4 regions of the Kitasatospora sp. NPDC032121 genome follow, and region 4 is predicted to be linked to each of the others. Evidence: riboswitches for the same ligand, from Rfam matches in the RefSeq annotation. Region 4 holds a riboswitch; each other region holds the start of a gene.
What was found. Region 4 has a riboswitch for cyclic di-AMP ahead of ACZ5OX_RS05890 (M23 family metallopeptidase). Riboswitches for the same ligand answer to the same signal wherever they lie in the genome.
Positions count from the first base shown of each region.

Region 1 (7,600 bases), on a different contig from region 4:
GCCCGTGGGTCATGCCGAGCAGCCGGCCGGCCCCGGCCCGGCGCAGCGTGGGCGCCATCAGCCCGAGCGGGGCGGCGGCACCGAACCAGACCGAGTCGCACTTCTCCGCCCGCAGGATCTCGGCGGCCCGCCGGGTGACCCGCGGTGTGGGAACCATCACCTTCGTCCGGTCCCGGATCACCGGGAACGGCTGCTCCGCGTCGAAGCGGGCCACCTCGCTGCCGTCCCGCCAGGTAGAGGCGTAGACCACCACGCTGCCTGCGGGCTGACGGACGGCCATGTTGTGCACGAACGCCTGGATGCCGCCGGGGCGGGGCGGGAAGTCATTGGTGACGATCAAGGTTCTGTGCATCAGGCCAGGCTCGCTCGGTCGGGGGGTGCGCGGTGTACCGCTGGGTGATCCGTACGATAGGTCAACACCATGACCCGCCGGGAACGGAACCGCACACGGCAACCGTTTGACCCCCGGGTCAGTCCTAGTACCTAGGCCGTCGTCCAGGACGCGGCCCGGGCGTCCGTCGGTACGACGCCTCCGGTGGGGACGTCCGAGACGAACGAGGGAGCGCAGTGGAATTGGCCCCGGCCACCGAGCCCGGTTCTTCGCGCGGCCGCCTCGGCCGCCCGCTCGGGGCGCTCGCCGCGCTCGGTGCCACCTGGGTCGCCACCCGCGCCCTGCTGGTGCTGCTGGCGACGGGCGTGCTGAAGGCGCCCGGCGGCGACGTCACCGCGGACGTCTGGATGATCTACCACGCCTGGTACGGCGTGCTCCAGACCGGCACCTTCCCGTTCGACGACGTGACCTGGCAGTACCCGCCGGGCGCCGCCCTGGTGATCCTGCTGCCGGGCCTGCTGCCCTGGTCGTACCTGGTGTCGTTCTGGGTGATCTGCGGGATCGCCGACGCCGCCGCGGCCGCGCTGCTGGTGCGCACCGGCCTGCGCCGGGGCCGGGCACTGACCGGCGCCTGGATGTGGGTGGTGGGCGTCCCGCTGCTCGGCCCGATGATCTACAACCGCTTCGACGTCATCGTCACCGCGGTCGCCCTGGCCGGCCTGCTGGCGCTGATCCGCCGCCCGGCCGTGGGCGGACTGCTGCTGGGCCTGGGCGGCATCGTCAAGATCTGGCCGCTGCTCGGCCTGATCGGCACCCCCTCCGGCCGCCGCACCCGCCGCTCCTGGACGCTGGCGGGGGCCACCGCCGTCTCGATCGGCTTCCTGCTGACGGCCGGGATGAACGGCGCCTTCGAGTTCCTGGCGTTCCAGAAGGACCGCGGCATCGAGGTCGAGTCGCTCGGCGCGCTGCCCCTGCACTTCGCCCGGCTCGCCGGCGCCTGGGACGGCAAGGTCACCATGAACTACGGCTCCCCGGAGATGCTCGGGCCGTGGGTCAGCGTGATCAGCAAGGTGATGATGGCCGGCACCCTGCTGGGCTTCGCCTGGCTGCTGCTGTGGCGCTACACCTCCAAGCGCCGCAGCGCGGCCACCATGTACGACGCGGCGCTGTGCGCGCTGCTGATCTTCGTGGTGACCAGCCGGGTGATCAGCCCGCAGTACCTGGTCTGGCTGGTCGGCGTCGCGGCGGTCTGCCTGACCGTGCGCAACAGCAGCCAGCGGCCGGTGGCGCTGCTGATCCTGCTCGCCTGCCCGCTCACCCTGGTCGAGTTCCCGACCGTGTTCACCCAGGTCCTGGCCAGCGAGCCGGCGGCGGTCGCCGTACTGGCCGCGCGCAACCTGCTGCTGCTGGCCGCGGCCGTGCTCTCCTGCGTCAGGCTCTGGCGCTCCACCCGCGGCGAGGCGCCGCTGCCGCCCACCGTGGTGCTGGACCGCGAGCCCGCCGCGCTGCCGGCCGCCGGCTACCCGGTCCGCCCTGGCATCGCCTACGAGCAGGACCTGCTGGACGGCATCGACCACCCGGGCGCCCCGGCCCGGCAGCACCGCTGAGCCGGGCGCCGGTCAGCCCTTCAGCGCCGCCACCTGCTCCAGCCAGAGCCTGGTGAACTCCGCCAGCCCGACGCCCAGCTCGCGGCGCATCAGCCGGTCCGTCCGGCGCTCCCGGTCCTCGCCCTGCCCGTCGGCCGCGCCGACGGCCCGGTAGAAGGCGACGAGCCGCTGCGGCCCGTGGGTGCGGGCGATCAGCTCGCAGGCCAGCCAGGACTGCTCGTAGGCCTGGGCGATGCCGTCGGCCCCGGCGGCGAAGTCCCGGTCGGCGGGCAGCGCGGCGGGCTGCTTCCCGGCGGCGACGTCCCTGGCCAGCTCGGGGGCGATCTGCTGCGGGCCGCGGCCCGTGTCGCGGTAGGCCGTCCAGTCGGCGACGCCCTCGGAGAGCCACAGCGGGGTCCAGGCCCGGGTGTCGGCCCTGGTGGCGACGTGGGTGGCCTCGTGGGTGATCACCACCTGACGGCCGAAGTCGCTGAGCCGCCCGTACGCCTCCGGGTTGACCAGCACCCGGTCCGCCGGGGTGTGCCAGGGCGCGCCGGGGGCGGCCACGGTGACCGCCGCCATGCCCGTCCAGCCGTCCGGGTCGCCCTCCAGCAGCCGGGCGAACCGCTCCTCGGTGGCGGGCCGCTCCAGCAGCAGCCGCTGCGGCCAGGCGTCGCCCCAGACCTCGGTGACGGCGGGCACCGCCCGGTCCGCCACCGCGACCAGCTCGGCCGGGTCGGGGCCGTCGACCGGTCCGAGCACCAGGCAGTGCGCGCCCGGCGCCGACCGCAGCGGCCCGAAGTCCCAGGGCGCGGGCGGTCCGCCCGCGCCCTCCTCGCGCTCCACCCGCCAGCCGCCCCCGGCCGGGACCAGCTCGATCCGGCGCGGGTACACCACCGGGTACTCGTCGTACCCGGCGATCCGCACCGTCAGGTCGGCGGCCGCGGTCAGCCGTTCCGGCCCGCCGGAGGCGGCGAGCACCACGTTGCGGTACGCCGCCTCGGCCACCGGCAGCCCGGCCCACGGCGGTGCCGACCCGGCCCGCTCCGCCAGTGCGGCGGCCACCTCGCCGTGCCGGTCCGCCGAGCGCGCCGCGGGCGGCGCCGCCGGGGCGGCCGGGGGCAGCGACAGCTGGGCCAGCCCGCCGGCCGCGAGCAGTAGCGCGCCCCGCCGGGACAGCGCGCGGCGGGGGCGGGGTATCCCGGCGGGGTCTTCGGGGTCGGCGGAGCCGGGCGTCGGGGCGTTCAGAGCCGGACCACCCCGGAGACCGGCATGGCGGTGACGCTCTCGTAGCGGACCTTGGCGCCCGGGCGGGGGGCGTGCACGATCACGCCGCCGCCGGCGTACATGCCGACGTGGTGCATGTCCCGGTAGAAGATCACCAGGTCTCCCGGTCGCGCTTCGGACAGGCTGATCCGCTGCCCGGCGTACGCCTGGGCCTGCGAGGTGCGCGGCAGGGTCACTCCGGCCTGCCGCCAGCTGTAGTACATCAGACCCGAGCAGTCGAAGGCGTGCGGTCCGGTGGCCCCGTAGACGTACGGGGAGCCGATCATCCGCACCGCGGCGGCCAGCGCGGCCGCCCCGCGCTCGGAGGCGGGCGGGGCGGTGCCGAGGTCCAGCCGGTCGGTGCCCCGGGTGGCGCGCTGCTCGGCGTCCCGGGCGTCCTGGGCCGTCATCCGGGCCCGCTCGGCGGCACCCAGGCCGTTCAGCAGCTTCTGCGCCCCGGCGAGCCGCTGCTGGATCTGCTGCTTGGTGTCGGCGAGCGTGCGGCGGGTCTGGTCCAGCTCGGCGAGCTTGCCGGCCGCCTCGGTGCGGCGCTGGTCGAGCCGGCGCTGCCGGGTGACCAGCTCGTGCAGGGTCTCCTGCTGGCGCGCGGCGGCCTGGCCCAGGGTGCGGGCGCGGACCAGGTAGCCCTCCGGGTCGGACGAGAGGAACAGCTGGGCGGTCTGGGCCATCCCGCCGCCGCGGTACTCGGCCCCGGCCACCGTGGCCAGGTCGCCGCGCAGTTCGTTGAGCTGGTCCTGGGCAATGGCGATCTCGCCCTGGAGGATCGTGGTCTCGCCCTGGAGCCGCCGCTGGGCCTCCTGCGCCGCGTTCGCCTTCTCGGAGGCCTGCTCGGCCTCGTCGTACAGCTGCTCGACCTGTGTCCTGACGTCCTGACGATCGCCCGGGTCCGGGCTGTCCGGCGCGGCCTGGGCACGGCCTCCGGCGGCCACGCCCAGCGCGGTGGCGGCGGCCGCGGTCAGCACCAGCGCCCGGGTGAGCAGTTGGGAACGGCGGTGCACGGGCATGGCGGCAGCGGCTCCAATCCTGCGGCGCGGCCCCGCCGCCGCACCGGGACGGGCGGCCGTCGAGCGGGAGTCCGGTGGCAGACGTTAGCGAGTCCGGGCAAGCGAGTCCAAACCCTTCCCAACCCGAATATTCGACCCCTAATCGGACATCAGCTCGACCCGCCGGAAAAGCCGCAGGCCCGGCCTTCCCTGGGGAAGGCCGGGCCCGGAGGCGTCCGAGCGGGGATCAGACCCGCACGATGGAGGACAGCGGCATGTTGCCGACCGCCTCGTATCGCACCGACGCACCCGGCTTGGGAGCGTGCAGCACCTGGCCGTTGCCGGCGTAGATGCCGACGTGGTGGGCGTCGCTGTAGAAGATCAGCAGGTCGCCGGGCTGGGCCTGGGAGATGTCCGAGCCGATCCGGGTGCCGGCCCCGGCCTGCGCCTGCGAGGTGCGCGGCAGCGACACCCCGGCCTGGTTGAACGCCCAGACCATCAGGCCGGAGCAGTCGAAGGAGCCCGGGCCGGTGGCGCCCCAGACGTACGGGCTGCCGACCTTGGACGCGGCGTACGAGAGGGCGGCGGCACCGCGCGAGCTGCCCGCGGCCACCTTCACCGGAGCGGCGGTCGAGCCGGTCGCCAGGTTGCCGCGGCTGTTGTCGCGCGAGGCGCGGTCGGCCTGCTGCTGCTGCGCCTGGGCGGCGTCGGCCTTGGCCTTGGCGTCGGCCGCGGCCTTCTCCTCGGCCTGGCGCAGCGCCTGGCGGTCCTGCTCGGTCAGGGTGTTGAGCAGGTCCTGGGCCGCCTTCAGCTTGCCCTGGACCTCGTCCTTGGAGGCCTTCAGCTGCTGGGTGGTCGACTCCAGCTCGGCGAGCTTGCCCTGGGCCTCGTTGCGGTCCTGGTCGAGCTTGCGCTGCTGCTCCTGGAGCTCCTTCAGCTGACCCTTCTGGGTGCTGCCGGCCTGGTTCAGCGTGCCGGCCTGGCTGAGGAAGTTGTCCGGGCTGGAGGAGAACATCAGCTGGACGGTCGGGGATATGCCCCCGTTGCGGTACTGCTCGCCGGCGATCTCGGCGAGGCCGCCCTGGAGCTCGGTGACCTGGGCCTGCTGACGGGCCACCTGGTCCTGCAGGCCGGAGACCTGCTTCTCCAGTTCCTGCTGCTTGGCCTGGGCGGCGTTGTAGTTCTCGGTCGCGACCTCGGCCTGCTCGTTGAGCTGGTCGACCTGCCCCTTGACCTGCTCCTTGGTCGGCTGCGGGTCCGCGTGGGCACCCTGCGCGGAGAGGACGACGGCCGCCGCGGCGACACCCGTCAGGATCGAGACGCGGGCGCGACCGGCGGGCTTGGGACGACGATGGGACGCCACGAAGGCGGACTCCTTCTTCCTACGTCCGCCTACCGGGTGAGCTGACGGGTTCGGGCCGGAAGCATGCCCTACGACGCCTCACGGCCGTTCCACCGGCCGACCTGGCGCCGATTCACCCCGGAGGAACGTGGTTCCCCGGCTCCGCTCCGCAGCGCCCCGAACACCGGGCTCCCCTGTCGGGCAGTCGCTTCGACCTGCCCCGCTGCCTCGCGAACTCGGCGGTAACCACCGCCGCCACCCTGGCTGGGCGATCGACAGTGCGGTGGTTCGGAGCATGACCCTAGTAACTGAACCGTGATCGGTTCAAATCCTTGTCAGAAAAAAGACAGAAGATTACCCAAGTTCTTTTGTGAAAATGACCGATGGTGACCACTGGTACACACAAGGCTGATCGGTTCTCAGCATGTGGTCACAAAAGGGCGGGAAAGCCGAACGCCACCCCCACGGGGAGGGTGGCGCTTTTCACAGGCCCTCGAGGAGCCCCGCGGGCGTGTCGGGCCGTCAGACCCGGCGGATGGTGTTGATCGGCATCGCGTCGGCCTTCATCACCTTCACCACGTCACCGGTGTGCGGCGCGTGGACCACCATGCCGTTGCCGATGTACATCCCGACGTGGTGCATGTCGGAGCCGTAGATCACCAGGTCGCCGGGCTGGGCCTGGTCCAGCGAGGGCACCCGGGTGCCGTAGTGGCCCTGCTCCTGCGAGGTGCGCGGCAGCGAGACGCCCGCCTGCCCGTACGACCAGACCATCAGGCCCGAGCAGTCGAAGGTGGTCGAGCCGGTGGCGCCCCACACGTACGGCGAGCCCTGCTTGCTCATCGCCTTGGCCATCGCCACGGCCGCGTAGCCGCTGGCCGGCGGCAGGCTGCCGAGGTCGACCCGCTCGCTGCCGCGCGAGGCGCGGTCGTCCTGCGCCTGCTGGGCCTTCAGCGCGGCGCGGTCGGCGGCGCTGAGCGAGTTCAGCAGGTCCTGGGCGGCCTTCAGCTTGGTGTTGACGTCCGCCTTGGCCTGGTTGAGGTCCTTGGTGGTGGTGTCCAGCGAGGCGAGCACGGCGGCCGCCTCGGCCTTCTCCTGGTCCAGCCGGCGCTGCTGCTCCAGCAGCCCCTTGAGCGCCTCGGCCTGGCTGGTGCTCGCCTGCTGGACTGTCGAGGCCTTCTCCAGGTAACCGGACGGGTCGGAGGAGAGCATCAGCTGGACGGACGGGTCGATGCCGCCGGAGCGGTACTGATCCCCCGCCACCTCGGCCAGGCCGCCCTGGAGCTGGGTCATCTGCTCCTGGCTGCGGGCCACCTGGTCCTGCAGCTGGTCGGCCTGCTTGCGCAGCTGGTCGGCCCGCTCCTTGGCGCCGTTGTACTTCTCCGCCGCCTGCTCCTGCTCCTCCTGGAGCTGGTCGATCTGCGCCTTGACGTCCGCCTTGTTCGGCTGCGGCGCAGCGTGCGCGGCCACCTGGGCGGAGAGGGCGACCGCGGTCGCAGCGGCAGCGGTGAGCACGGAGATCCGCGCGCGGCTCGGCTGCTTGGGACGGCGGTGGGAGGCCAAGGGACCGGCTCCTTCTTCCAGCGGACTCACCTGATGGGATGAGATTCCCGAAAATAGGTTTGACGCCAGACCCTAGTGAAGATCTATCCGTTTTGCCACTCCCCCGATGGCATGAACTCGGCCACCCCACACTGACTCCACAGCCCCCTCACAAGGCCCCGGAACCGCCCCTGACCAGGAATCACACGGAATCGGCCGACGTCAGGGCCGGGCCAGCCGGTTCAACAGCAGCACCGACGCCACGGGGCGCGCGCCCGCCTTCCGCACGCCCTCCGCGACCTCCCGGTCGGTGGACACCACCACCACCGGACGACCCTGCGGCTCGGCCCGCACCAGACGGCGGATCAGCTCGTCGGCCGTTTCCCCGGTCCGGCTGAACCGCACCCGGACCCCGCGCGGTGGCGCCATGATCACCGGGACGTCCAGGTCCTGCCCGTCGAACACGCAGGTGACCTCCGCCTGGGTGCGCTGGGCCAGCATCGCCAGCCCGCCCAGCAGCCGGATCCGCTGC
Region 1 is NZ_JBVILX010000001.1:748,469-756,068, forward strand. Features, by position in the region: gene ACZ5OX_RS03420 (glycosyltransferase family 4 protein) at 1-352, opposite strand, end outside; gene ACZ5OX_RS03425 (glycosyltransferase 87 family protein) at 568-1,938, shown strand; gene ACZ5OX_RS03430 (hypothetical protein) at 1,951-2,982, opposite strand; gene ACZ5OX_RS03435 (C40 family peptidase) at 3,162-4,208, opposite strand; gene ACZ5OX_RS03440 (NlpC/P60 family protein) at 4,435-5,550, opposite strand; cyclic di-AMP (ydaO/yuaA leader) riboswitch at 5,561-5,714, opposite strand; gene ACZ5OX_RS03445 (C40 family peptidase) at 6,052-7,089, opposite strand; gene ACZ5OX_RS03450 (NYN domain-containing protein) at 7,291-7,600, opposite strand, start outside.
Region 1: it holds a riboswitch for cyclic di-AMP, as region 4 does, so the genes downstream of both, ACZ5OX_RS03440 (NlpC/P60 family protein) here and ACZ5OX_RS05890 (M23 family metallopeptidase) in region 4, are expected to answer to the same signal.

Region 2 (7,600 bases), on a different contig from region 4:
GCGTGGCTGGGGGCGGAGGTAGGTTCGGGGTGTGACGACGAATGTTCCGGGCGCGAAGTTGATCCTGCTGACCACCACCCACCGGGTGGCTCCCGGGCTGCTGGCGTGGCCGGCGTGGGAGGCGTTGCGGTCGGCGGGGCGGGTGTTGGTGGGGGACGAGGGGCATCCGCAGGTGGCGGCGGTGCGGCAGGCCGGGGTGGGCGTGGAGGTCGTGCCGGCCGGGTCGGCGCCCGCGTTGGCGCGGCTGCTGACCGGGCAGCCGGCCGGGGGCGGGCCGACGGTGTGGCTGGGCAGCCCGGACGGGGACCCGGGGCTGACCGACGCGTTGGCGCGGCTCGCGGTGGAGCAGGCCGGCGAGGTGCCCGAGATCGAGGTGCTGCCCGGCTCGTACGACCTGCCGGGGTCGCGGCTGCTGGACCTGGTGACGGTGATGGACCGGCTGCGCTCCCCGGGCGGTTGCCCCTGGGACGCCGAGCAGACGCACGAGACCCTGGTGAAGTACCTGGTCGAGGAGGCGTACGAGCTGGTCGAGGCGATCGAGGACGGGGAGCGGCAGACGCTGCGCGAGGAGCTGGGCGACGTCCTGTTCCAGGTGTTCTTCCACTCCCGGATCGCCGAGGAGCACCCGACCGACCCGTTCACCGTCGACGACGTGGCCGGGGACATCGTCGAGAAGCTGATGTACCGGCACCCGCACGTGTTCGGGAACGTCGAGGTCGAGGGTGCCACCGAGGCGGAGGCGAACTGGGAGCAGCTGAAGGCGGCCGAGAAGGCGGACCGCGAGTCGGTGCTGGACGGCGTGCCGGCCGGGCTGCCCGCGCTGGCGTACGCGGCGAAGCTGGTGTCCCGGGTGCGCCGGTCCGGGTTCACCGGAATGCCGGACGAGCCGTACGAGCTGCCCGCCGAGCTGACCGCCGACTCGGTGGGCCGGCTGCTGCTCGCGGTGGTGCAGCGGGCCCACGACGCAGGGGTGGACGTGGACGCGGCGCTGCGGTCGGCCGCGCGCGGTTACCGGGACGGGGTGCGCGCGGCCGAGGGTCTCGAGCCGGACGGGGAGTAGGTGCTCAGGCCGCCGTGGCGGTGTGCTCCGGGCGCCGCTGCGGCGGGACGAGTTCGCCGATGGCCTCGCCGACGAGGAGGACGAGTTCGGCGAGCCGCTCCAGGTCGAGGTGGTCGGGCAGGTCGGCCAGCGAGATGATCCGCTCGCCGCCCGGGCCGGCGACGGCGAACAGGTCGATCGGCCCGAGGTGCTTCTCGGCGGTGTCGACGAGGGCGGCGACGTCGCTGGGGCGGCGGATGTCGCCGCAGACGCCGACGACGGGGCAGCCCGGCCGGTCGAGTTCGGTGGCGAGGTCCTCGGCGACGCCGACGTACTGGTCGGCGATCAGCATTCCGGCGGCGCCGGCCGCGGAGAACCGGCGGGCGAGGCCCGCGCCCGACCCGCCGTCGAGGACCGCGATGACGACGACTGACCCGCTGACCCGCATGGCCTGCTCCTCCCTGTGGGCGACACCGCACCGGCGCCCACGCGTACTGCGGAGGATCGTAGGCACGTCCTGACCCTCCGCAACAGGGATTACCCCTCAGGTGACCAGGCTCACGCCCGCCCCGCGGCCAAGAGTCGGCCAAGAGCTGTCCACGGACCGTCCACGACCCGTCCACGGAGGGTCAACGGCCCGGCCACGGCCTGTCCATGAGCCGGCCGTGGAGCCGGCCGTGACCCGGTCATGACCCCGCCGCGGAGCGCCGCCCGACGGGCGCGGCCCGCCGGAGGGCGGGTGCGCCGGTCGCACCGGATACGGTCGGTCCATGCCAGCTCAGCCCGACCCCGCCCGGCCCGCCGCCGCGTCCTCCGATGCCCCCGCCCCGCAGCTGTTCACCTGGGAGTTCGCCTCCGACCCGTACCCCGCCTACGCCTGGCTGCGCGAGCACTCCCCGGTGCACCGCACCACCCTGCCGAGCGGGGTGGAGGCCTGGCTGGTGACCAGGTACGCCGACGCCCGGCAGGCGCTCGCGGACAGCCGGCTGTCGAAGAACCCGGCGCACCACAGCGAGCAGGCGCACCGCACCGGCCGGGTGGGCATCCCGGGGGAGCGGCAGGCGGACCTGATGACCCACCTGCTGAACATCGACCCGCCGGACCACACCCGGCTGCGCCGCCTGGTGTCGAAGGCGTTCACGCCGCGCCGGGTGGCCGAGTTCGAGCCGCGGGTGCAGCAGCTCACCGACCGGCTGATCGACGGCTTCGCGCAGCGCGGCTCGGCGGACCTGATCCACGAGTTCGCCTTCCCGCTCCCCATCTACGCGATCTGCGACATGCTGGGGGTGCCGGCCGAGGACCAGGACGACTTCCGCGACTGGGCCGGGATGATGCTGCGACACACGAAGCCGGGGCAGGGCGGCGGCCAACGCGGCGGCGTGGGGCGGGCGGTGAAGCGGATGCGGGCGTACCTGCTGGAGCTGATCCACCGCAAGCGCGCGGACCTCGGGGACGACCTGATCTCCGGTCTGATCCGGGCCAGTGACCACGGTGAGCACCTGACGGAGAACGAGGCCGCGGCGATGGCCTTCATCCTCCTGTTCGCGGGTTTCGAGACGACCGTGAACCTGATCGGCAACGGCACGTACGCGCTGCTGCGTAACCCGGAGCAGCGCCGGCTGCTGCAGGAGTCGGTGGCGCGCGGGGAGAGCGCGCTGCTGGAGACCGGGATCGAGGAACTCCTGCGCTACGACGGGCCGGTGGAGCTGGCGACCTGGCGGTTCGCGACCCGTCCGCTGACCATCGGCGGGGTGGACATCCCGGTCGGCGACCCGGTGCTGGTGGTGCTGGCCGCGGCGGACCGCGACCCGGCCCGGTTCGCCGCCGAGAACACCCTGGACCTGGCCCGTACGGACAATCCCCACCTGGGCTTCGGGCACGGCATCCACTACTGCATCGGCGCTCCGCTCGCCCGGTTGGAGGGGCGTGCGGCGCTGGCCTCGCTGCTTTCCCGGCTGCCCGATCTGCGGCTCGCGGAAAGCCCGGACGCCCTGCGCTGGCGCGGTGGCCTGATCATGCGTGGGCTGCGCGAACTACCGGTGGAATTCAGCCCGGAGGGCCGCTCTCCGCACACCCCTCCGCACACCCCTTCGCAGGTCTCTTGAACCCCTCCGACCTGCTGAGATCACGCTGACGGGGCGTCGCAGATCGCCCGCCGGCGGAGGTGTGAACACCCATCAATCCGGACATAACACCGCCGTTGGTAGGCGATCGGACACGGGCCGTAATTGTCGTGTGATATCGACGATATGAGCTTGTGATTGTCCTGATGATCTGTCTACTCTCCCTGGAGTTCGCAGCTGCGGACCTCGTGCGCGGAACGCCGAATCCTGCCCGCCGCGCCCGGGAAACCGACCAGACCCTGGGCAGGGGCGGGGGAACCAGGTTTGTTGCCGTCTCCCACGGCTTGGGGTGAAGCCGCCCGAGCGGAATCGTTTCCGCGTACGGCGGCCGGGCCACCTCCCGGTCCGAACCCGACAGCTCACCTCGCAGGCGTGCGGAGAGGGACCTCTTCATGCTGTTCGTTGGAACTGGCCGTCACCGTCGTCGCACCCAGGCCGAGAAGGCCATCGCCGTCGCCGGTGTGGCCGGCGTCGGACTCGCGATGCCGCTCCTCACCGCCACCGGCGCCTCCGCGGCCCCGGCCTCCACCTGGGACGCCGTCGCCCAGTGCGAGAGCGGCGGCAACTGGAGCATCAACACCGGCAACGGCTTCTACGGCGGCCTCCAGTTCACCTCCAGCACCTGGAAGGCGTACGGCGGCACCGCCTACGCGTCGCAGGCCAACCAGGCCAGCAAGGCCCAGCAGATCTCGGTCGCCGAGAAGGTGCTGGCCTCGCAGGGGCCGGGCGCCTGGCCGGTCTGCTCCCAGAAGGCGGGTCTGACCAAGGGCGGCGCCGCGGCCGTGGTCGACACCTCCTCGGACGCCAAGCCGCAGTCCGCCCCCAAGCAGCAGGCCCCGAAGCCCGCCGCCAAGCCGGCCGAGAAGCCGGCCGCGCAGCAGCCCGCCGCCCAGAAGCCGGTCCAGAAGCCCGCTGCCCAGAAGCCCGCCGCGCAGCCGGTCCAGCAGGCCGTCCCGCAGCAGCAGGCGCAGCCGCAGACCCCGGGCTTCTCCGGCAAGGCCGGCTGGGACGCCGACGCCAAGGTGTTCTGGTACCAGAACAACGGCGCCTGGTACTGGACCAGCCACCAGAGCGTCTACCAGCAGTACGCCGGCCAGGCCGCCGCCCAGCCGCAGTACGCTCCGCTCGCCGCCCAGCAGGCCCCGCAGGCCGCCGGCCACGACTACACCGTCCGCGCGGGGGACACCCTGTCGACCATCGCCGCCGCCCAGGGCGTGTCCGGCGGCTGGCACGCGCTGTACGAGCAGAACCACGCCACCGTCGGCGGCGACCCGAACCTGATCATGCCCGGCCAGGTGCTGCACCTCGGCTGAGCCGTCGCACCGGCCGTCACCCGACGCCGTCGTGACCCGACGCCGTCGTCACCCCGGCCGTCACCCCCGTCGTGGCCCGACGCCGGTGCCGCTCCGCCCGCCGTCCGAAGGGGACCGGTTCCTACCGGTCCCCTTCGTCCGCATTCGCCCGCTCCGGTGGGACAAGCTGGGACAAGCAGGTGAACTACCGGTGGGTAGTGGGGCCACACGCTGAGACGGGACCGAGGTGGACGTGGCCCCGGGAGCCCGGGCGGTTAGGCTCTGGTCGTAACGACTCCGCAATCGTCCTGCTGACAGCACCCACCGTCAGACCGGACCCTGCTTCCGCAAGGAGATGCCTCGTGCCGTCCATCGATGTCGTCGTAGCCCGTGAGATCCTCGACTCCCGCGGCAACCCCACGGTCGAGGTCGAGGTCGGCCTCGACGACGGCAGCACGGGTCGTGCCGCTGTCCCGTCGGGTGCCTCCACCGGTGCCTTCGAGGCGCTGGAGCTGCGCGACGGCGACAAGAACCGCTACTTCGGCAAGGGCGTCGAGAAGGCCGTCCTGGCCGTCATCGAGCAGATCGGCCCGGAGCTGGTCGGCTACGACGCCACCGAGCAGCGCCTGATCGACCAGGCCATGCTGGACCTGGACGCCACCCCGGACAAGTCCTCGCTCGGCGCCAACGCCATCCTGGGCGTCTCGCTGGCCGTCGCGCACGCCGCCTCCGAGGCCAGCGACCTGCCGCTGTTCCGCTACCTGGGCGGCCCGAACGCGCACGTCCTGCCGGTCCCGATGATGAACATCCTCAATGGTGGGTCGCACGCCGACTCCAACGTCGACATCCAGGAGTTCATGATCGCCCCGATCGGCGCGGAGTCCTTCTCCGAGGCCGTCCGCTGGGGCGTCGAGGTCTACCACACGCTCAAGGGCGTGCTGAAGGAGCGCGGCCTGTCCACCGGTCTGGGCGACGAGGGCGGCTTCGCCCCGAACCTGGACTCCAACCGCGAGGCCCTGGACCTCATCGTCGAGGCCATCCAGAAGGCCGGCTACGTGCCCGGCCGTGACGTCGCGCTGGCCCTGGACGTCGCCTCCTCCGAGTTCTACGAGGACGGCGCCTACCACTTCGAGGGCAAGGAGCTCACCGCCGCCGAGCTCATCGAGTACTACGCCGAGCTGGTCGCCGCCTACCCGCTGGTCTCCATCGAGGACCCGCTGGACGAGTCGGACTGGGACGGCTGGAAGGCCATGACCGAGAAGCTGGGCGACAAGGTCCAGCTGGTCGGCGACGACCTGTTCGTCACCAACCCGGCCCGCCTGGCCCGCGGCATCGAGACCGGCACCGCCAACGCGCTGCTGGTGAAGGTGAACCAGATCGGCTCGCTGACCGAGACCCTGGACGCCGTCGAGCTGGCCCAGCGCAACGGCTACCGCTGCATGATGTCGCACCGCTCCGGCGAGACCGAGGACGTCACCATCGCCGACCTGGCCGTCGCCACCAACTGCGGCCAGATCAAGACCGGTGCCCCGGCCCGCTCCGAGCGCGTCGCCAAGTACAACCAGCTGCTGCGCATCGAGGAGATCCTCGACGACGCCGCCGAGTACGCCGGCCGCGGCGCCTTCCCGCGCTTCCGCTCCGCCGAGTGACCAGCGGATCAGTACGGCGAGTCCGGGGCTGAGCGCTCCGGGCACGGGGGCCGAGTGCTCCCGGTAGCGCACGCCTGACCGGTGCCCCGCCGTTCACCCCGTAGGGTGGACGGCGGGGCACCGTCGCGACCAGGAGGGGATACGGGAGATGGCTGGCTGGAGGATCCCGGGCTTGGCGGCCCGGCCCCGGTTCACGAGCCGGGCGACCGTCCTCGTCCTGGTGCTCTGCTCCCTGGTGGCGATCCTCGCCTACCCGACGCGGCAGTTCATCTCCCAGCGCGCCGAGATCTCCGCCCAGCGGGCGAAGGCCGACCACGCGCGCCAGCAGGTCGAGCAGCTGCGCCGGGAGCGGGCCCGCTGGCAGGACCCGGAGTACGTCAAGGCGCAGGCCCGCGCCCGGCTGCACTACGCGGTGCCGGGGGAGACCCCGTACATCGCGGTGGACCCGGCCGGCCAGGGCTCCGCCCAGCCCTCCTCGTCCGCGGCCGGTGCGGCCTCCGCCCGGAACGCGGCCCCCGGAAGCGCCACCGGCCAGGCGATGGCCGCCAAACCCTGGTACGCCAGCATCTGGGACTCGGTGGACGCCGCCGACACCGCCGCGGCGGTCCCCGCCACCCCCCTTCCCCTCCCACCGTCCCCCGTTGGAGACACCTCCCCCCATGACCACTGAGAACCACCCCACCGTCTCCGACGCCGACGTCGCGGCCATCGCCGCCCAGCTCGGCCGGGTGCCGCGCGGCCTGCGCGGCGTGGCGCACCGCTGCCCCTGCGGCAACCCCGACGTCGTGGAGACGGCCCCCCGTCTGCCGGACGGCACGCCGTTCCCGACGCTCTACTACCTGACCTGCCCCAAGGCCGCCTCGCTGATCGGCACCCTGGAGGCGGAGGGCGTGATGAAGGACCAGAGCGCCCGGCTCGCCGAGGACCCGGAGCTGGCCGCCGCCTACCAGAAGGCGCACGAGGACTACATCGCCCGGCGTGACGCGATCGAGGTGCTGGAGGGCTTCCCGAGCGCCGGCGGCATGCCGGACCGGGTGAAGTGCCTGCACGTGCTGGTCGGCCACTCGCTGGCGGCCGGCGAGGGCGTCAACCCGCTCGGCGACGAGGCGCTCGGCATGCTGGAGGACTGGTGGGCCAAGGGTCCGTGCGTCTCCCCGGCCGAGGTCGAGGCCGCCGGTGAGCGGGTCGCCCGCAACCGCGCCAAGGAGCAGGACCACGACGCGGTGATCGCCGCCAAGCAGCAGCTGGCCGCCGAGCGCGCCGCGAAGAAGCGCGCCGCCGAGGAGGCCGCCGCCGGGGACGCCGCGGCGGAGCAGGAGTCCGAGTGAGCACGACCCGCGTCGCCGCGATCGACTGCGGCACCAACTCGATCCGTCTGCTGGTCGCCGACCTCGACCCGGACACCGGGGAGATCACCGACCTCGACCGCCGGATGATCGTCAACCGGCTGGGTCAGGGCGTGGACCAGACCGGCCGGCTGCACCCGGACGCGCTGGC
Region 2 is NZ_JBVILX010000004.1:469,684-477,283, reverse strand. Features, by position in the region: gene ACZ5OX_RS16070 (nucleoside triphosphate pyrophosphohydrolase) at 32-1,060, shown strand; gene ACZ5OX_RS16065 (SDR family NAD(P)-dependent oxidoreductase) at 1,065-1,487, opposite strand; gene ACZ5OX_RS16060 (cytochrome P450 family protein) at 1,810-3,144, shown strand; cyclic di-AMP (ydaO/yuaA leader) riboswitch at 3,383-3,549, shown strand; gene ACZ5OX_RS16055 (LysM peptidoglycan-binding domain-containing protein) at 3,555-4,475, shown strand; gene eno (phosphopyruvate hydratase) at 4,817-6,103, shown strand; gene ACZ5OX_RS16045 (FtsB family cell division protein) at 6,252-6,773, shown strand; partial or broken gene ACZ5OX_RS16040 (DUF501 domain-containing protein) at 6,745-7,284, shown strand; gene ACZ5OX_RS16035 (Ppx/GppA phosphatase family protein) at 7,428-7,600, shown strand, end outside.
Region 2: it holds a riboswitch for cyclic di-AMP, as region 4 does, so the genes downstream of both, ACZ5OX_RS16055 (LysM peptidoglycan-binding domain-containing protein) here and ACZ5OX_RS05890 (M23 family metallopeptidase) in region 4, are expected to answer to the same signal.

Region 3 (7,600 bases), on a different contig from region 4:
TTCCTCGGTGCGGCTTTCGGCTCCGCAAGTATATTGGCTCGAAACCAATGAACGTTCGGAGCAGACACGATGGCACCTCGCGGGGATTCGGTCAATGAGGAGATGCGGCAGCGCTCCCGCCGCCGCATCATGCGGGCCACCGTCGAGCTGGTCGACCAGCGCGGCTACGCGGGCACCACGCTGACCGACATCGCCGAGCGGGCCGGGCTCGCCCGCGGGCTGCTCTCCTACTACTTCGACGGAAAACGGCTGCTGATGCAGTCCGCGACGCACCGGATGATGCACCAGGCGCTGGCCGGCGCGCTGGCGGAACTGGCCCCCGACTCCTCCCCCGACGCCCGGCTGGCCCGGGCGATCGACGCCGTGCTCGGACTGGCACTGGACCACCCCCGGGTGATGCGCTCCCACCTGGCACTGATCCTCGACCCGGACACCGGCGCCTTCGTCCAGGACCCCGAGCAGCAACAGCTCGGCGCGATCCTCCAGGGGCTGCTGCGGGACTGGGGCGCACCCGACCCGGTCGCCGAGCACGCGGTGCTGCGCAGCGCGCTGATGGGCGGTTGCATCGGGGTGCTGCTGCCGGGCGCCGAGATCCCGCTGGCACCGATCCGGGCCGACCTCTTTCGCCGCTACGACCTGCTCTGGGAGCTGGGCCGCCCTCCGCAGCCGTCGCCGCCGGAACGCGAACGGCCGCCGGCCCGCGGCTGACCGCGGGTGGGCGGCCTGGCGACCGACTGCCGGGGGGCCTCGTGAGAGAGGGGGTTCCCAGGCCCCGGACGGCAGCGACTCAGCGTTCCTTCAGGATCGAGGCGAGCAGGTCGATCGTGCGCTCCGGCGTGAGACTGTCCACGCAGAGCCGTTCCATGACCTGGATGTAGGCGTCGACGTCGTCGCGCTTGTCCAGGTAGAGCGCGCTGGTGAGCTGCTCCAGGTAGACCACGTCCGCGAGGTCCTGCTCCGGGAAGCGCAGGATCGTGAAAGCCCCGGACTCACCCGCGTGCGCGCCGAACCGGAACGGCATGACCTGGATCACCACGTTGGCCTGCTCGGCGACGTCGATCAGGTACTGCACCTGACCGCGCATCACCTTGGGCCCGCCGACCGGCCGGCGCAGCGCGGCCTCGTCGATGACCGCCCACAGGCGCGGGCTGGCGCCCTCGGCCAGCAGCTTCTGGCGGCGCAGCCGGAGGCTGACCCGCCGTTCGACCTCCTCCTCGCTGATGACCGGCCGACTCTGGCCGAAAACCGCCCGTGCGTACTCCTCGGACTGGAGTAGCCCGGGGATGAACTGCACCTCGTAGGTGCGGATCAGCTGGGCGGCCTCCTCCAGGCCGACGTAGGTCTGGAACCAGCCCGGCAGCACGTCGTTGAAGCTGTGCCACCAGCCGGACTTGTTGGCCTCGCGGACGAGGCCGAGCAGGGCTTCCCGCTCGATGCCGTCGTCCACGCCGTACAGGCTGAGCAGGTCGGCGACGTCGCGCTCCTTGAAGCTGACGCGGCCGAGTTCCATGCGGCTGATCTTGGACTCGGAGGCCCGGATCGCGTAGCCCGCGTCCTCGCGGGTGATGCCGCGCGCCTCGCGCAGGCGGCGCAGCTGCGAGCCGAGGAGGATCCGGCGGACCATCGAGCCGCCGCCCGGCTGAACTGTGGTCATGCGGTCGAAACCTCCACCTAGGGCAAACAGCGCACAGTCTGCCATCAGTTGAGCGCTCACGGTGCCGATACTGACGGATGTTCCTATCAGTTCTACGCTCCACACACCAGGATGCACGTGCATTCGGCGCTTGCATATGCCAATAGTGCGACTGCACGTGAATCGACTCTTGCATCTGCAGTGAGCGCACACCACCATGGTGCACGTGCACCTGCACATCCCTGGCAATCCCGCGGGCTCCGCGTCGACCCCACGCGCGACTCCGTGCACCGACCCGACGGCGTCCCCCGCGTCATCGGGCGTTCGAGTGCGCGCGCGCCTGGTCGAGGGGGCGGCCGAGCGGCCGAGCGAGTCGGAGGTGACCGGCATGACCCCGGCGGGTCCAGCCGTGTCCGCCCCCTTATGGGAGGAGCTCTTCATGAGCACCGGTACGGCCTTGGCGGTTGACCCCCTTGTGGTCACCTGCACGCTCGCTCCTCGCTTCGAAGCCGTCAGAACCGCGCGCGACTTCGCTCGGACCACGCTCCAGCGCTGGGGCCTGACGGAGCTGTTCGACGACGTCGCGCTGGTGGCCTCGGAACTCGTGACCAACGCGCTCCGGCATGCGATCGGCGCACGGCCCGACCCGTCGGGCGGCGCCCAGGGCGAGTACGACTTTCCCATACAGCCGACCGCGGACGGCCGGCTCCCGATCCGAATAAGCCTCGTGCACCGCGCACCCCAGGTGGTCTGCGCGGTGAGCGATCCGAGCAGCACCGGCCCGGTCGCCCGGGAGGCCGACTTCGTCGCCGAGTCGGGCCGCGGGCTGCACCTGGTGGAGTCGTTCAGCCGCTCCTGGGGCTGGCACCCGCTGGGCAGCGGCAAGGTGGTCTGGGCGATGTTCGAGGCGGAGACGGTCGGCGGCTGTCCGCTGGACGGACACCCCGGGCTCGGCGGCCGCTCACCGCTCGACGGGCCCGTCGAGGTCGGCGGACGGCATCGGCGCTCGGCCTAGGACGGCCCGCGCAGGCGGAACGGACCCGTGCACCCGGGACGGGCCCCGCCACCCGGGACGGGCCCCTGCGCCTGACGGCATGTGGCCGGTCGCGGGAAGCCCCGGGAGGACCACACCCCGGGCCCTTCCACCAGGCTCCGCCGAGACCTTCCGGAGCCGCCGACCCGCGAGCGGCCCGGGGCGGCGGGACGGCCGCACGGCTCCTTGGGACGCCGCCGGACGAGGGCTTCGCAGAGGGGGTCGTTCGTAGAAGGGGCCTTCCGGAGAAGGGGTCACCCGGAGAGGGCAAAGACAAAGGCCGTCGTGGTGTCGGCACCCACGACGGCCCCCCGATGGTGGAGCACTGCGGCCGGTCAGACCGCCAGGTGGTCGAACTCCCCGTCCTTCGCCCCCAGCAGCAGGGCGGCGATCTCGGCCCGGGTGTAGATGAGGGCCGGTCCGTCCGGGAAGCGCGAGTTGCGCATCGCCACGTCGCCGCCCGGGAGGGCCGCGAATTCGACGCAGTTGCCCTGGGAGTTGCTGTGCAGGCTCTTCTGCCAGACCACCCCCTGGAGATCGGCGGCGGCCATCCCGTTGTAGGTGTCGTACGAACCGTGCGTGTCCTGCGAGTCGTGCATAGAAGTCTCCCGAAGAGCTCCGGAGTTGTCGTCCAGCGCGGCGCCCCCGGCACCGCCGAAACGAACGGACCGGCCCCGTACCGGTCCGGCACAACGCCTCACTTGACGCGATGATAGCTGCAGTGCACGTGCATCAGCACGAGACATTGCAGGTGCACGAGGCCTTTTATTCGCAGGCGCGAACTCTTCACGGACCCTTCTCCTGACGGTACGTAAACGGACATAGCCGATGGAATCGCCGAGTTAGCGATAACCGGCCGTGAGCGCTTCCCCGCCGAATGTTGATCTTCGAATGCCGGGAGTCGCACGCCCGTGACCCTCAGTCAAACCACCCCCATGCTGTGAGACATCTCACGCGCCCCGGGTGCAACGCCCGCCCCTCGGATCACGTCGAGGCAACCACCGGCGACCGTACGGGGGTTGGGTGAAGAATGTCCGGATTGTAGGCAAAGCGCCCGGACCGGCGCCGAGGACGCGCCGGGTCCGCACCGCGCTCGCGTGAATCCCGCACGGCAGCCGACTGCAAGCCTGACGGGCAGATGTCCTACGATCTCCGGCATGAGCACCGCAGCCATCCCGGGCGCGCCACTGCCCGTCCGCACTCCAGGCTCCCGTGCGCGGGGGCGCCACCGTCGTCCCGAGCGCCCCGAGATCCCGGCCGGCGCCCCGGCCCTGGTGCTCGCCGTGCCCGCGACCGCCGGGCCCGAGTCCCGCTCGGTCGTCGAGGAGCTGCTCTCGATCGTCCGCACCGAGCAGAACGGCGTCCAGACCGCGGTCGGCTACCTCCCGGGTGACGGCACCGAGGGCGCGGACGGCGAGGACCGCACCGTGGCCGAGCTGCTGACCCTGGCCGCCGAGGCCGGGCTGCCGATGCCCGTCCTGGTGCCGCTGGTGCCCGGCCCGCACACCTTCCTGACCGAGCTTCACGCGCTCGCCGCCGAGTACGGCGCGCCCGTCACCGACCCGCTGGGCCCGCACCCGCTGCTGGCCGAGGCCGTGCACGTCCGGCTGTCCGAGGCCGGGCTGGCCCGGGCCGACCGCGCCCGGCTGTTCGCCATCGCGACCGCCGCGGACGGCGTGGTGCTGACCACCGTCGGCGGCGAGGACGCTGCCGCCGCGGCCGGCATCACCGGCGTGCTGCTGGCCGCGCGACTGGCCGTGCCGGTGGTCGCCGCCGCGCTCGACGTGCCCGGCTCGGTGGCCGCGGCCGTCAACCACCTCAAGGAAACCGGCTCGCAGCGCCCGGCGCTGGCCCCGCTGGTGATCGGCCCGGAGGCGGACTCCGAGCTGCTCGCCACCGCCGCCGAGGAGACCGGCTGCCCGTCGGCCGCGCCGCTGGGCTCGTACCCGTCGGTCGGCCAGCTGATCGCCTCCACGTACCTGGCCGCGCTGCCCACGCCGTCCCCGGAGGACCTGGCGCGGGCCGAGGCGGAGGCGGCTGCCGCCGCCGAGGCCGAGGGGGTCGTGGAGGGTGCTCGCGGCGCTCACGCGGCCGCCGAGGCGCCCGCCGGGCAGTAGTTCGACTCCGCGCGCCGCTCAGCGCGCTCCGAAGGGCCCGGAACGGCTTGCGTTCCGGGCCCTTCGCTCTACCCCCTCCCCACTGCCCGTGCGTCGTCCCTCCCCACTGCCCGCGCGTCGTCCCTCCCCACTGCCCGCGCATCGCCCCTCCCCACTGCCCGCGCGTCGTCCCTCCCGGATCGCCCCTCCCGCGTCACCCTCCCGCCCGGATGCGGACGGCAATGACGACGATGACGCGAAAAATAGCGCGGAATGTCCGTTCTGGCGGCATTTGAAAGGAAATAGGGAGCGCGGGCCCAGGTGTTCGAATCGCGACTACTCCCCCACCGCCAGGGTGCGCCGACTCCGCGACTCGGCGCACCGTCACATCAGCCCTGAGGTGGAGCCAGTTGTCGACTTCAGCAACGACATTGCCAGAAAACGATCATTCACGATCATGGGTGGCGGCAATTTTGGCAGTTCCCACTAAACCGTGATGCGCATCACAGTGGTTTGCAGTTTGAACTAGAGTCTGATTAACGTGCTCCCCGTTCGTGACCACACGAACCCGGTTCATCCGCAACGCCGAGTCCTGCCGTCGGATGTCCTGGCAGCGCGAAAACGCACCACGGCAGGAGCGGGGGACCCACAGGTAAGTCGCCCCGGACCGGTCTGCGGAACGGTCCAGGGCTAGGGGTGAAGCCGCGCCCACCAGCGCGGCCGGGCAACTCCAGCCCGAATCCGACAGCTCACCTCGCAGGCGTGGGAGAGGACTCCGTCTTCATGCTGCCCACCAACGGCACCAGCCTGCCCAGCCGCACCCGCCGCGTGATCGCCGCCCTCGGCGTCGCGGGCGTCGGCCTCACCGTCCCCTGCCTCACCTCGGGCACCGCCTCGGCCGCCTCCGTCGCCACCTGGGACAAGGTCGCCCAGTGCGAGAGCGGCGGCAACTGGAGCATCAACACCGGCAACGGCTTCTACGGCGGCCTCCAGTTCACCTCCAGCACCTGGTCCGCCTTCGGCGGCACCGCCTACGCGGCGCGCGCCGACCTGGCCACCAAGGACCAGCAGATCGCGATCGCCGAGAAGGTCCTCGCCTCGCAGGGCCCGGGCGCCTGGCCCGTCTGCTCCGTCAAGGCCGGCCTGACCAAGGGCGGCACCCCGGCCGCCGTCGACACCTCGGCGGGCTCGGCCACGGGCTCGACCGCCTCCAAGCCCGCCGCGCCCGTCCAGAGCGCCAAGCCGGCCACTCCGGCCGCGACGCCCCAGGCCCCCGCCACGAAGCCCGCCGCGCCCGCCCAGGACGGCGCGCAGGCCACCGCCGGCTCCACCGCCTCCGGCAGCCGCGGCGACTGGGTCCAGAAGCGTCAGCAGCAGGCCCAGGGCGGCGACTACACCGTGGTCGAGGGCGACTGGCTGTCCTCGATCGCCGACCAGCACAACGTGCAGGGCGGCTGGCAGCGGCTGTACGAGCTCAACCGCGGCACCCTGACCGAGGGCCCGGACACCATCTACCCGGGCCAGCAGCTGTCCTTCAGCGGTGCGACCGGCTCGGACTCCACCGGGTCCGACCGCTCCCAGAAGTCCGGCCAGTCCGCGAACGGCGGTGCCGTGAACGCCCAGCCGACCGCGCAGACCCCGGCCCCGGCCGCCAAGCCCGCCGCCAAGCCCGCGCCGCAGGCCCAGACCCAGACCCAGGCTCCGGCCGCCACCGGCAGCATGGCCGCCGCGGTCGCCTTCGCCGAGTCGAAGGTCGGTCAGGCGTACGTCTACGGCGGCACCGGCAACGGCGGCTGGGACTGCTCCGGCCTCACCCAGGCCGCGCTGCGCGCCGCGGGCATCTCCGTCCCGCGCGTCGCCGCCGACCAGGCCGCCGCCAGCACCCACGTCTCGCTGGACAGCCTCAAGCCGGGCGACCTGCTGTTCTGGTCCAACAACGGCAAGGACTCCGGCGTCTACCACGTCGCGATCTACGTCGGCAACGGCAAGTATGTCGAGGCCGCCAACCCGAGCTCGGGCGTCCGCGAGCAGAGCATCGCCAACTGGGCCCCGGACTTCGCCGGCCGGGTCTGAGAACGGCGCGCAGTCGGACAGCCGACGGGCCTCAGGTGACAGGTGACAGGTAACAGATTTCATCATCTGTCAGCTGTCGCCCGAACGCTGACCACCCACCGCCCCCGGGGAGAGTCTGGTCGCTCTCCCCGGGGGTTCCGGCGTACCTCCGGCCATATCCCCGTGGTGGATCCCCGCTCCGACGGGCATGCTGCTGCTCTGCACCCGAGGACACCCGAGGAGGAGTCCACATGGCCCAGGTCACCGTCACCCTCGACGCGAACCTCGCGATCGACGTGATGATGCTCTCCGGCACCAAGAACCCCCAGGACGCCGTCGAACTGGTCCTGCGCGACTACCTGGCCCGCGGCCGCCGCACCGAGACCCGGACCGGCGACGCGGCCGACGGGCACCGCCTGACCGCCGACCGGCCGACCACCCAGGAGGGCTGACCACCCCCGGCCGCCACGACCGGCCGCGCGCACGCCGAAGGGCCCCGGAGGGCAACCGCCCTCCGGGGCCCGCGCGTCGGCCGCGGCCGCCGGGGCTCAGCGCGCGCAGGCCCCGGTGGACCCGCGCATCACCAGCTCCGGCTGGAACATGAACTCGCCCCGCTGGACGGCGTTTCCGCCGACCTCCTCCAGCAGCGCGTCGACCGCCGCCGTGGCCATCGCCTCGACCGGCTGGCGGATCGTGGTCAGCGGCGGCTCGGTGAAGGCGATCAGCGGCGAGTCGTCGAACCCGACCACCGACACGTCCTGCGGCACCGACAGCCCGCGCTGGCGC
Region 3 is NZ_JBVILX010000010.1:11,008-18,607, forward strand. Features, by position in the region: gene ACZ5OX_RS23770 (TetR/AcrR family transcriptional regulator) at 103-708, shown strand; gene ACZ5OX_RS23775 (helix-turn-helix domain-containing protein) at 788-1,654, opposite strand; partial or broken gene ACZ5OX_RS23780 (ATP-binding protein) at 2,073-2,543, shown strand; gene ACZ5OX_RS23785 (DUF397 domain-containing protein) at 3,002-3,265, opposite strand; gene ACZ5OX_RS23790 (sirohydrochlorin chelatase) at 3,824-4,783, shown strand; cyclic di-AMP (ydaO/yuaA leader) riboswitch at 5,367-5,538, shown strand; gene ACZ5OX_RS23795 (transglycosylase family protein) at 5,525-6,835, shown strand; gene ACZ5OX_RS23800 (hypothetical protein) at 7,066-7,266, shown strand; gene ACZ5OX_RS23805 (LacI family DNA-binding transcriptional regulator) at 7,363-7,600, opposite strand, start outside.
Region 3: it holds a riboswitch for cyclic di-AMP, as region 4 does, so the genes downstream of both, ACZ5OX_RS23795 (transglycosylase family protein) here and ACZ5OX_RS05890 (M23 family metallopeptidase) in region 4, are expected to answer to the same signal.

Region 4 (7,600 bases):
CATCGCCTCCTCCAGGTAGAGCTCGACCTGGTCGGCGCAGTCCTCCCGGTCGCTCGGCCCGAAGGGCAGGTACCGGGTGACCTCCGGGTCGCCGAACAGCGCGTGCAGCGCGTCCACGTCGCCCTCGGTGTGGTGGTACTCGCGGACGGCCAGTCGCGGGCCGGTGAGTCGTACGGGGACCATGGCTGCCGACCCTATCCCCGCCCGGCGGCTACCGTTCGGACTATGAACGACGAAGACCTGCGGCTCGCCCCGCGCACCAAGGCCGCCGACCTGCTCGCCTGGGCGGCCGAGCAGGGCCGCGCGCCGGTGGCCGAGGAGCCGCTGCGCGCGGTGCTGGCGCTGCTGGAGCTGGGCGAGGGCAGGATGCACGACGGCTGGCCCGAACTGACCTCCGACGCGGTGGAGCACCTGCTCCACGAGCGGCTCCACCTGTACGTCCAACCCGCGCCCGAGGAGGACCCGCTCGCCTACGGCGACGCCGTCCGGCTGCTGATCGACCACCAGCGGGCGGCCCGCCGGCTGAACGCCAAGCGACAGGAGCGGCTGCACGAGGAGGCCGAGTGGCAGGGGGAGGTCGCGGCCGGGCTGCTGCGCCGCGCCGACCTGGTGACCTGGCCCCGGTTGTACGCGCTGCTGCTGCACGCGCACGGGGCGGACGTCACGGATCCGGAGGCGGTGCGGGAGTGGCTGGCCGGCTTCGGGGAGTTCGCCGAGGAGGAGCGGCTGGCGGCGTTCGAGGCGCTGGCGTCGGCCGGCTGGCTGGACGAGCCGGACGAGCGGGGCTGGGGCCCGGGCCGGGTGCTCTCGGTGGGCATGGCCACGGACGGCGCGCGTCGGCTGCTGGAGCAGGGCCTGATGCGGCGCAGCTACCGCAACCTGGCGCGGCTGACCGCGCTGGGCCGGCCGATGCCGGACGAGTTGGCCGGGGACTTCGGGAGGTTCGAGGAGGCGGCGGTGGACGCGGCGCTCGACCTGTTCGGCGCCTGGACGGTGCCGGGGCTGCCGCGGCTGCTGGTGACGGAGTTCCCGGAGCTGGCGCCGGAGCCGGGCCCGGAGGAGATCGACGCGTACCTGGCGCAGCTGCCCGTCGAGGAGTGAGACGCGGCGCGGGAGGCCCCGGTCCAGGGGCCTCCCGCGGGTGCGTCGGTGCGCGTGCGTCAGGGGTTGAGGCCGCGCTGCTGGAGCCAGGGCTCCGGGTCGACCGGGGCGCCGCCGCCGGGGCGGACCTCCATGTGCAGGTGGGGGCCGGTGACGTTGCCGGTCGCGCCGACCTTGCCGATCTGCTGGCCGGTGGCGACGTTGCCGGAGCCCTTGGTGATCGAGGAGAGGTGGCAGTACCAGATCTCGGTGCCGTCGGGCAGGGTCTCGACGATCCGGTAGCCGTACGAGCCGGCCCAGCCGGCCGAGGTGATGGTGCCCTGGCCGAGCGCGTGGACGGGGGTGCCGGTGTCGGCGGCGAAGTCCAGGCCGGTGTGCAGGTTGGCCCAGTAGCGGGCGCTCTGGCCGTAGTGGGCGGAGAGCCGGTAGTCGTTCACCGGGAGGGTGAGGGCGGCGGCCTTGGCCCGCTCGGCCTCCTCGGCGGCGCGCTTGGCCTCGGCCTCCTTGGCGGCGGCCTTGGCCTCCGCCTCCTGGGCGGCCTGCAGCCGGGCGGTCTCCTCGGCGGCGGTGCGCTGGCTGTCGGCCTGGTGCTGGATGCGGGCGGCGAGCGCGAGGCCGGGGTCGGCGGAGAGGGCGACCGGGGTCTCGTCCGGGACCTCGACGGCGGGGGCGGCGGCCGGGGTCGCCGAGGCGAAGCCGGTGGCGCCCAGCGTGGCGGCGACGGCGGTGACGCCGAGCAGCGGGGAGGCCCCGCGGGTCTGACGCGGCATCCGGTGGCGGTTGGTGTCGGCCTCCGCGGCGAACGCCTCCGGGCCGAAGGCCTCGGGGCCGTCCGGGCCGGGGTGGTCGAGGAGCTGGGTACCGGCTGCGGGGCCGGCCGGGTGTGCCGGGGTGTGCGTCGACGCCACGGAGGCGCGCTCCTTTCCTTCCTTCGCGCCTACCGGGTTAGCTGACGGGTTCGGAGCAGGAAGGTCTCCTACGGCCGGGCCGGGGCCCCGCCGATTCACCCCAAGGAACGTGGTTCCCCGGCTCCCTGACCTGCCCGGGGGCGGGTCGGCGGGATTAGGCGACGGCGCACGGTGCCGTCTGGGTACGGCGTTGACAACCGCGCTGCGTTATCAAACGTTAATCCTAGGAAGCTCTGATTCCAAGCCATCCGTTTCGGGCCGCCCGATCACAGGTGAACGGACGTCAACGAACGACCCCTCATGCACGGCCCCATCTGAGTACCCCTACTCATGTGCGGCCCGGCCGGGCGGCCGCATCCTGACGCCATGAGCGCACCGATGCAGACCCGCACCACGGCCGCGTACCACATCCAGGCCGTCCTCTCCTTCGCCCTGTCGGGCATCGCCCTCGCCGCCGGGATCGCCTACCTGCCGGTCGGCGGGTGGACCCGGGCCTTCCTCGGGATCGGCCTCCTCTACACCGTCACCTCCGCGTTCACGCTGGCGAAAGTGGTCCGGGACCGGCAGGAGTCCAACGAGATGGTCACCCGGGTGGACCAGGCCCGGCTGGAGAAGCTGCTCAGCGAGCACGACCCGTTCAAGGTGGAAGGGGTCTGACCGCACCCGTCCGACCGCGCCCCCTTCCCCCGGCCCGCCGGCCGCTTGACGGCTAAGGCTATTAGCCTTAGCTTTATGGCTATCGGCAGTACCGCCGATGCCCCGCACCCGCGGCCCGAGGAGGACCCCGTGAACGGCACCATCACTCCGAGCACCCAGTACCTGACCGTTCCCGGTGGCCGGATCGCCTTCGACGACACCCGGCAGGGCGACGGCACTCCCGTCGTCCTGCTCCCGGGCATGCTCGACAGCCGGGCCGCGTACCGGCACCTGCGCCCGCTGCTGGTCGCCGCCGGCCACCGGGTCGTCACCATGGACCTGCGGGGCTTCGGCGAATCCTCGATCAGCTGGGACGACTACAGCCCGGCCGCCATCGCCGACGACGTCCTCGCCCTGCTCGACCACCTCGGCATCGAGCGCGCCGTCCTCGCCGGCAACTCGTACACCGGGGCGACGGTCGTGAAGGCCGCCGGGGACGCGCCCGAGCGGGTCGCCGGGATCGTCCTGATCGACGCCTTCGTCGAGAGCCCGCCGCCGGGCGCCCTGATGCGCGGCGTCATGGCCCTGATGGGCCCCGCCCTCGTCCACTGGCCGGCCTCCTGGGGCTTCTACCTGCGCCGGATGGCCTTCCCCGGCGCCAAGCCCGCCGACTTCGACGCGTACGTGGACGGGCTGGTCGCCGCGCTGCGCACGCCGGGGCGGAAGACCGCCACCCGCGGGTACGTCCACGGCGACTCGGCGCCGGTCGGCTGGACGGCCGCCGTGCGGTGCCCGGCGCTGGTGGTCATGGGCGACAAGGACCCCGACTTCCCGAAGCCGGAACTCGTCGCCGACCGGCAGGCCGCCGCGCTCGGCGCGCGGAAGGCGATGATCGAGGGGTCCGGGCACTACCCGATGGCCGACAACCCGGCGGCCACCGCGGACGCCCTGCTGCCGTTCCTCGCCGAACTCGGCTGAGCGCCGCCGCCGGCCCCCGCCCGACCCTGACCCTGCCCGCCCCTGCCCGCCCCGCCGACGTCACCGGCACCCGCCCGACAGCGCCCGACGTCACCCGACTTCGACCCGTACGGAGAGCCCGAGCCCATGCCCCGCGTAGGACTGACCCCCGACCAGGTCGTCGACCACGCCCTCGCCCTCATCGACGAGCAGGGCGCCGAGGCCCTCACCCTGGCCTCCGTCGCCGCCCGGGCCGGGGTCGCCACCCCCTCGCTGTACAAGCACGTCAGCGGCGGCCTCGCCGAACTGCGGCGGCTGATCGCCGTCCGGGTCACCGGGGAACTGGCCGACCGACTGGCCGAGGCGGCCGTCGGACGCAGCGGGGACGACGCCGTCGCCGCCGTGCTGCGCGCCTACCACGCGTACGCCACCGAGCACCCGCACCGCTACAACGCCCTCCCCCAGGCCCCGCAGCCGGACGACGACCTGGCCCGCGCGGCCGCCCGGCTCGTCGGCGTGATCGTCGCCGTCCTGCGGGAGTACGGCCTCGACGGCTCCGAGGCGATCCACGCCGCCCGCACCGTCCGCTCCCTCGCCCACGGCTTCGCCTCGCTCACCACCGCCGGTGCCTTCCAGCTCGCCGAGGACCTCACCACCACCCACGACCGCCTCGTGGCCACCCTCACCACCGGCCTGCGCGCCTGGCCCGCGTAGCGGACCGGCACCGGAGCGGACCGGCACCGGTGTTCCCGCACCCGGCCGCGCCCCTTCCGAACACCGTGAGCACGGACCCCACACATCGTGGAACGCGATCCGGCCACCCGGCTCGATTCCGACGTTGCCCGCCGGTGCCGGTCGGGCAGGTACGGCCCCTCGTCAAGCGGTGGGATCGGGGTCGAACGAGTGCCGATTGCCGCCGAATTGACTCGATATTGACAAGATCCGGTCACTTGGCGAGATCCGTTCACACCTTCGTAGGATCATCACCCTAGAATTCGCCGCGTGACGATGACTCAGTGGTCCGTAACGGCAACCGGCGTGCTCGCCGTCCTCGCCCTCATGGCCGCCGCGCGGTACCGCGCCGTGTCCGTCACCCAGCGCGGCCGCGCCGACCGGCTACAGGGCGAACTCGCCGCCGTCCAGGAACAGCTGGCCGCCGAACTCTCCCGCCGCGGCGCCGACCTCGCCGCCGTCCAGCAGGAGCAGGAGCACACCGCCTCCACCCAGCGGGCCTTCCTCAGCGTCGCCCGCCGGATCCTGGTGATGGCCCACGACCAGCAGGCGCTGCTGGACGAGATGGAGCGCACCCACGACGACCCGGCGCTGCTGGAGGGCCTGCTCAAGGCCGACCACGCGGCCGCCCAACAGGCCCGGCTGGCCCAGACCCTGGCCGTGCTCTGCGGCGCGCGGGCCGGCCGGCACTGGCCGGAACCGGTCTCCCTGGAGGACGTCGTCCGCGGCGCCCAGTCGCGCATCCTGCCGTTCCAGCGCGTGGTGGTGCGCAGCCGGATCGAGACCGCGGTGGTCGGCGCCGCCGCCGAGGCGCTGATCCACGCGATCGCCGAGCTGCTGGACAACGCCACCCGCTACTCCCCGCCCAGCACCCAGGTGTTCGTCACCCTGGTGCCCGTGCACAACGGCGCCGTCATCGAGATCGACGACGGCGGCGTCGGCATGCCGGAACAGGCCGTCGCCAAGGCCGCCGCCGCACTGGCCGGCGGCAGCACCCTGGAGGTCTCCCGGCTCGGCGAGGTGCCGCAGCTGGGCCTGGCCGCGGTCGGCCGGCTCGCCGAGCAGTACGGCTTCCGGGTCACGCTCAGCTCGGCGCCCTCGCCGTACGGCGGCGTGCGCGTCGTCCTGCTGCTCCCGAACGCGCTGCTCACCGAGCCGCTGCCGCCCACCGTCCCCGGCCTCGGGCCGGACGACCGCGCGTTCAACCCCGGCCCCCCGCCGGCCTCTCCCTCCGGCCACCCCCTGGTGGAGACCCCACCGACCGGCCGGCACGCCGCCGACGGCACCCCTCCCCCGCTGCCCCGCCGGAGCCACCGGCGCGACCGCAACAGCCGCCCGGCCCAGCACGCCGCTCCCCCTCCGCCGCCCGCGCCGCCCTACCGCTCGGCCCGGGACGCGCAGGCGTTCATGGCGATGTTCCAGGCCGGAACCGCCAGCGGCCGGTCCGCCGCCCGGGCCCAGGCCCAGTTCGACCCTTCCCCGCCCGTTTCCCCCCGACTTCCCCAGCGCTCCGGAGAGTTCCATGACCACCACCCCTGATCTCGGCTGGCTGCTCGCCGACATCATCGCCGTCCCGCAGGTCCAGCACGCCGTCGTCGTCTCCAACGACGGCCTGGAGATCGGCCGCAGCGAGGGCATCGGGCGCGACGACGCCGAACGGCTCGCCGCCGCCTGCTCCGGACTGCAGTCGCTGGCCCGCGGCGTCGCGACGGGCTTCGGCGGACCGGGCAGCGCCACCCGACAGATCATCATCGAGTACGGCGGCGGCTACCTCTTCGTCGTCGCCGCCGGTGCCGGCGCCCACCTGGCCGTGGTGACCAGCGAGGCGGTCGACGCCGGCCTGGTCGCCTACCAGATGCAGGTCCTGGTCGAACGGATCGGCACCCACCTCACCAGCCCGCCGCGCGTCGACCACGCGGCGGGGGGCCACCGGTGAGCGGGCCGGTCCGGCCGTACGTCATCACCGGTGGCCGCAGCCGCCCCACCCGGGCCGAGCTGGCCGTGGAGAGCCTGGTCAGCGCGTCACCCGAACCACCGGACCTGCCCGAGCACGAGCTGCTGAACCGCGAACACCGGCGCATCCTCGACCTCTGCCACAGCCTGCTGTCCATCGCCGAGGTGGCGGCCCACCTGAGGCTGCCGCTCGGCGTCGTCAAGGTGCTGGTCGGGGACCTGTGGGACCTCGGTGCCGTGCAGGTGCTCCCTCCCGTCCCGCAGGCCGAACGCCTGCCCGCAACCCTCCTGGAAGAGGTGCTCGTTGGCCTCCGCCAACTCCGCTGAAGCCGTCCCCGGGGCCGCCGGGTCCACCGACGGGCCGCAGTACCTGCCCTCCTCGGTGCAGGGCGCGGTCAAGATCCTGGTCACCGGTCCGTTCGGGGTCGGCAAGACCACCCTGGTCGGTTCGCTGAGCGAGATCACCCCGCTGCGCACCGAGGAGACCATGACCGCCGCCAGCGCCGGCGTGGACGACCTCACCGGGCGCCCCGGCAAGACCACCACCACGGTGGCGCTGGACTTCGGCCGGATCACGCTCAACTCCCGGCTCGCGCTGTACCTGTTCGGCACGCCCGGGCAGCAGCGGTTCTGGCCGCTCTGGGACGACCTGTCGCGCGGCGCGCTCGGCGCCATCGCCATGGTCGACCTGCGCCGCCCGGACGAGAGCTTCGACGTGCTCGGCCGGCTGGAGGAGCAGCGCATCCCGTTCGCGGTCGCGGTCAACACCTTCCCGAACACGCCGAGTTATCCGGAGGAGGAGCTGCGCTCCGCGCTGGACCTGCTGCCGGAGGTGCCGATCCTGCACTGCGACGCGCGCGACCGCCGGCAGTCCTACGACCTGCTGATCGACTTCGTCGACCACCTGCACCGCAGCTCGATCCTGGAGCTCCAGCGATGACCGCTCCCGAACACCCCGTGACCCCCGGCACCTCCGGCGGGTGCCCCGTCGCCCACGGCGGCAGCCTGCCCGGCGGGCTGCCCGTGGGCGTGCCGCTGACCCCGCTGTACGGCCCGGCCCTCGCCGAGGACCCGCACGGCCTGTACGCCCGACTGCGCGAGCGCTACGGGCCGGTCGCGCCGATCGAGCTGGAGCCCGGGGTCGAGGCCTGGCTCGTCCTCGGCTACCCCGAGCTGCTCGAACTCACCCGCAACGAGGCGCTGTTCTCCAAGGACTCGCGGCGCTGGCGGGTGCCCGCCGAGGGCCGGCTGGCGCCCGACTCCCGGCTCCAGCCGATGACCGCCTGGCGCCCCACCGTGCTCAACCTGGACGG
Region 4 is NZ_JBVILX010000002.1:22,678-30,277, forward strand. Features, by position in the region: gene ACZ5OX_RS05880 (GNAT family N-acetyltransferase) at 1-183, opposite strand, end outside; gene ACZ5OX_RS05885 (hypothetical protein) at 226-1,101, shown strand; gene ACZ5OX_RS05890 (M23 family metallopeptidase) at 1,161-2,009, opposite strand; cyclic di-AMP (ydaO/yuaA leader) riboswitch at 2,022-2,180, opposite strand; gene ACZ5OX_RS05895 (YiaA/YiaB family inner membrane protein) at 2,376-2,666, shown strand; gene ACZ5OX_RS05900 (alpha/beta fold hydrolase) at 2,742-3,623, shown strand; gene ACZ5OX_RS05905 (TetR/AcrR family transcriptional regulator) at 3,750-4,316, shown strand; gene ACZ5OX_RS05910 (ATP-binding protein) at 4,611-5,873, shown strand; gene ACZ5OX_RS05915 (roadblock/LC7 domain-containing protein) at 5,857-6,270, shown strand; gene ACZ5OX_RS05920 (DUF742 domain-containing protein) at 6,267-6,614, shown strand; gene ACZ5OX_RS05925 (GTP-binding protein) at 6,592-7,227, shown strand; gene ACZ5OX_RS05930 (cytochrome P450) at 7,224-7,600, shown strand, end outside.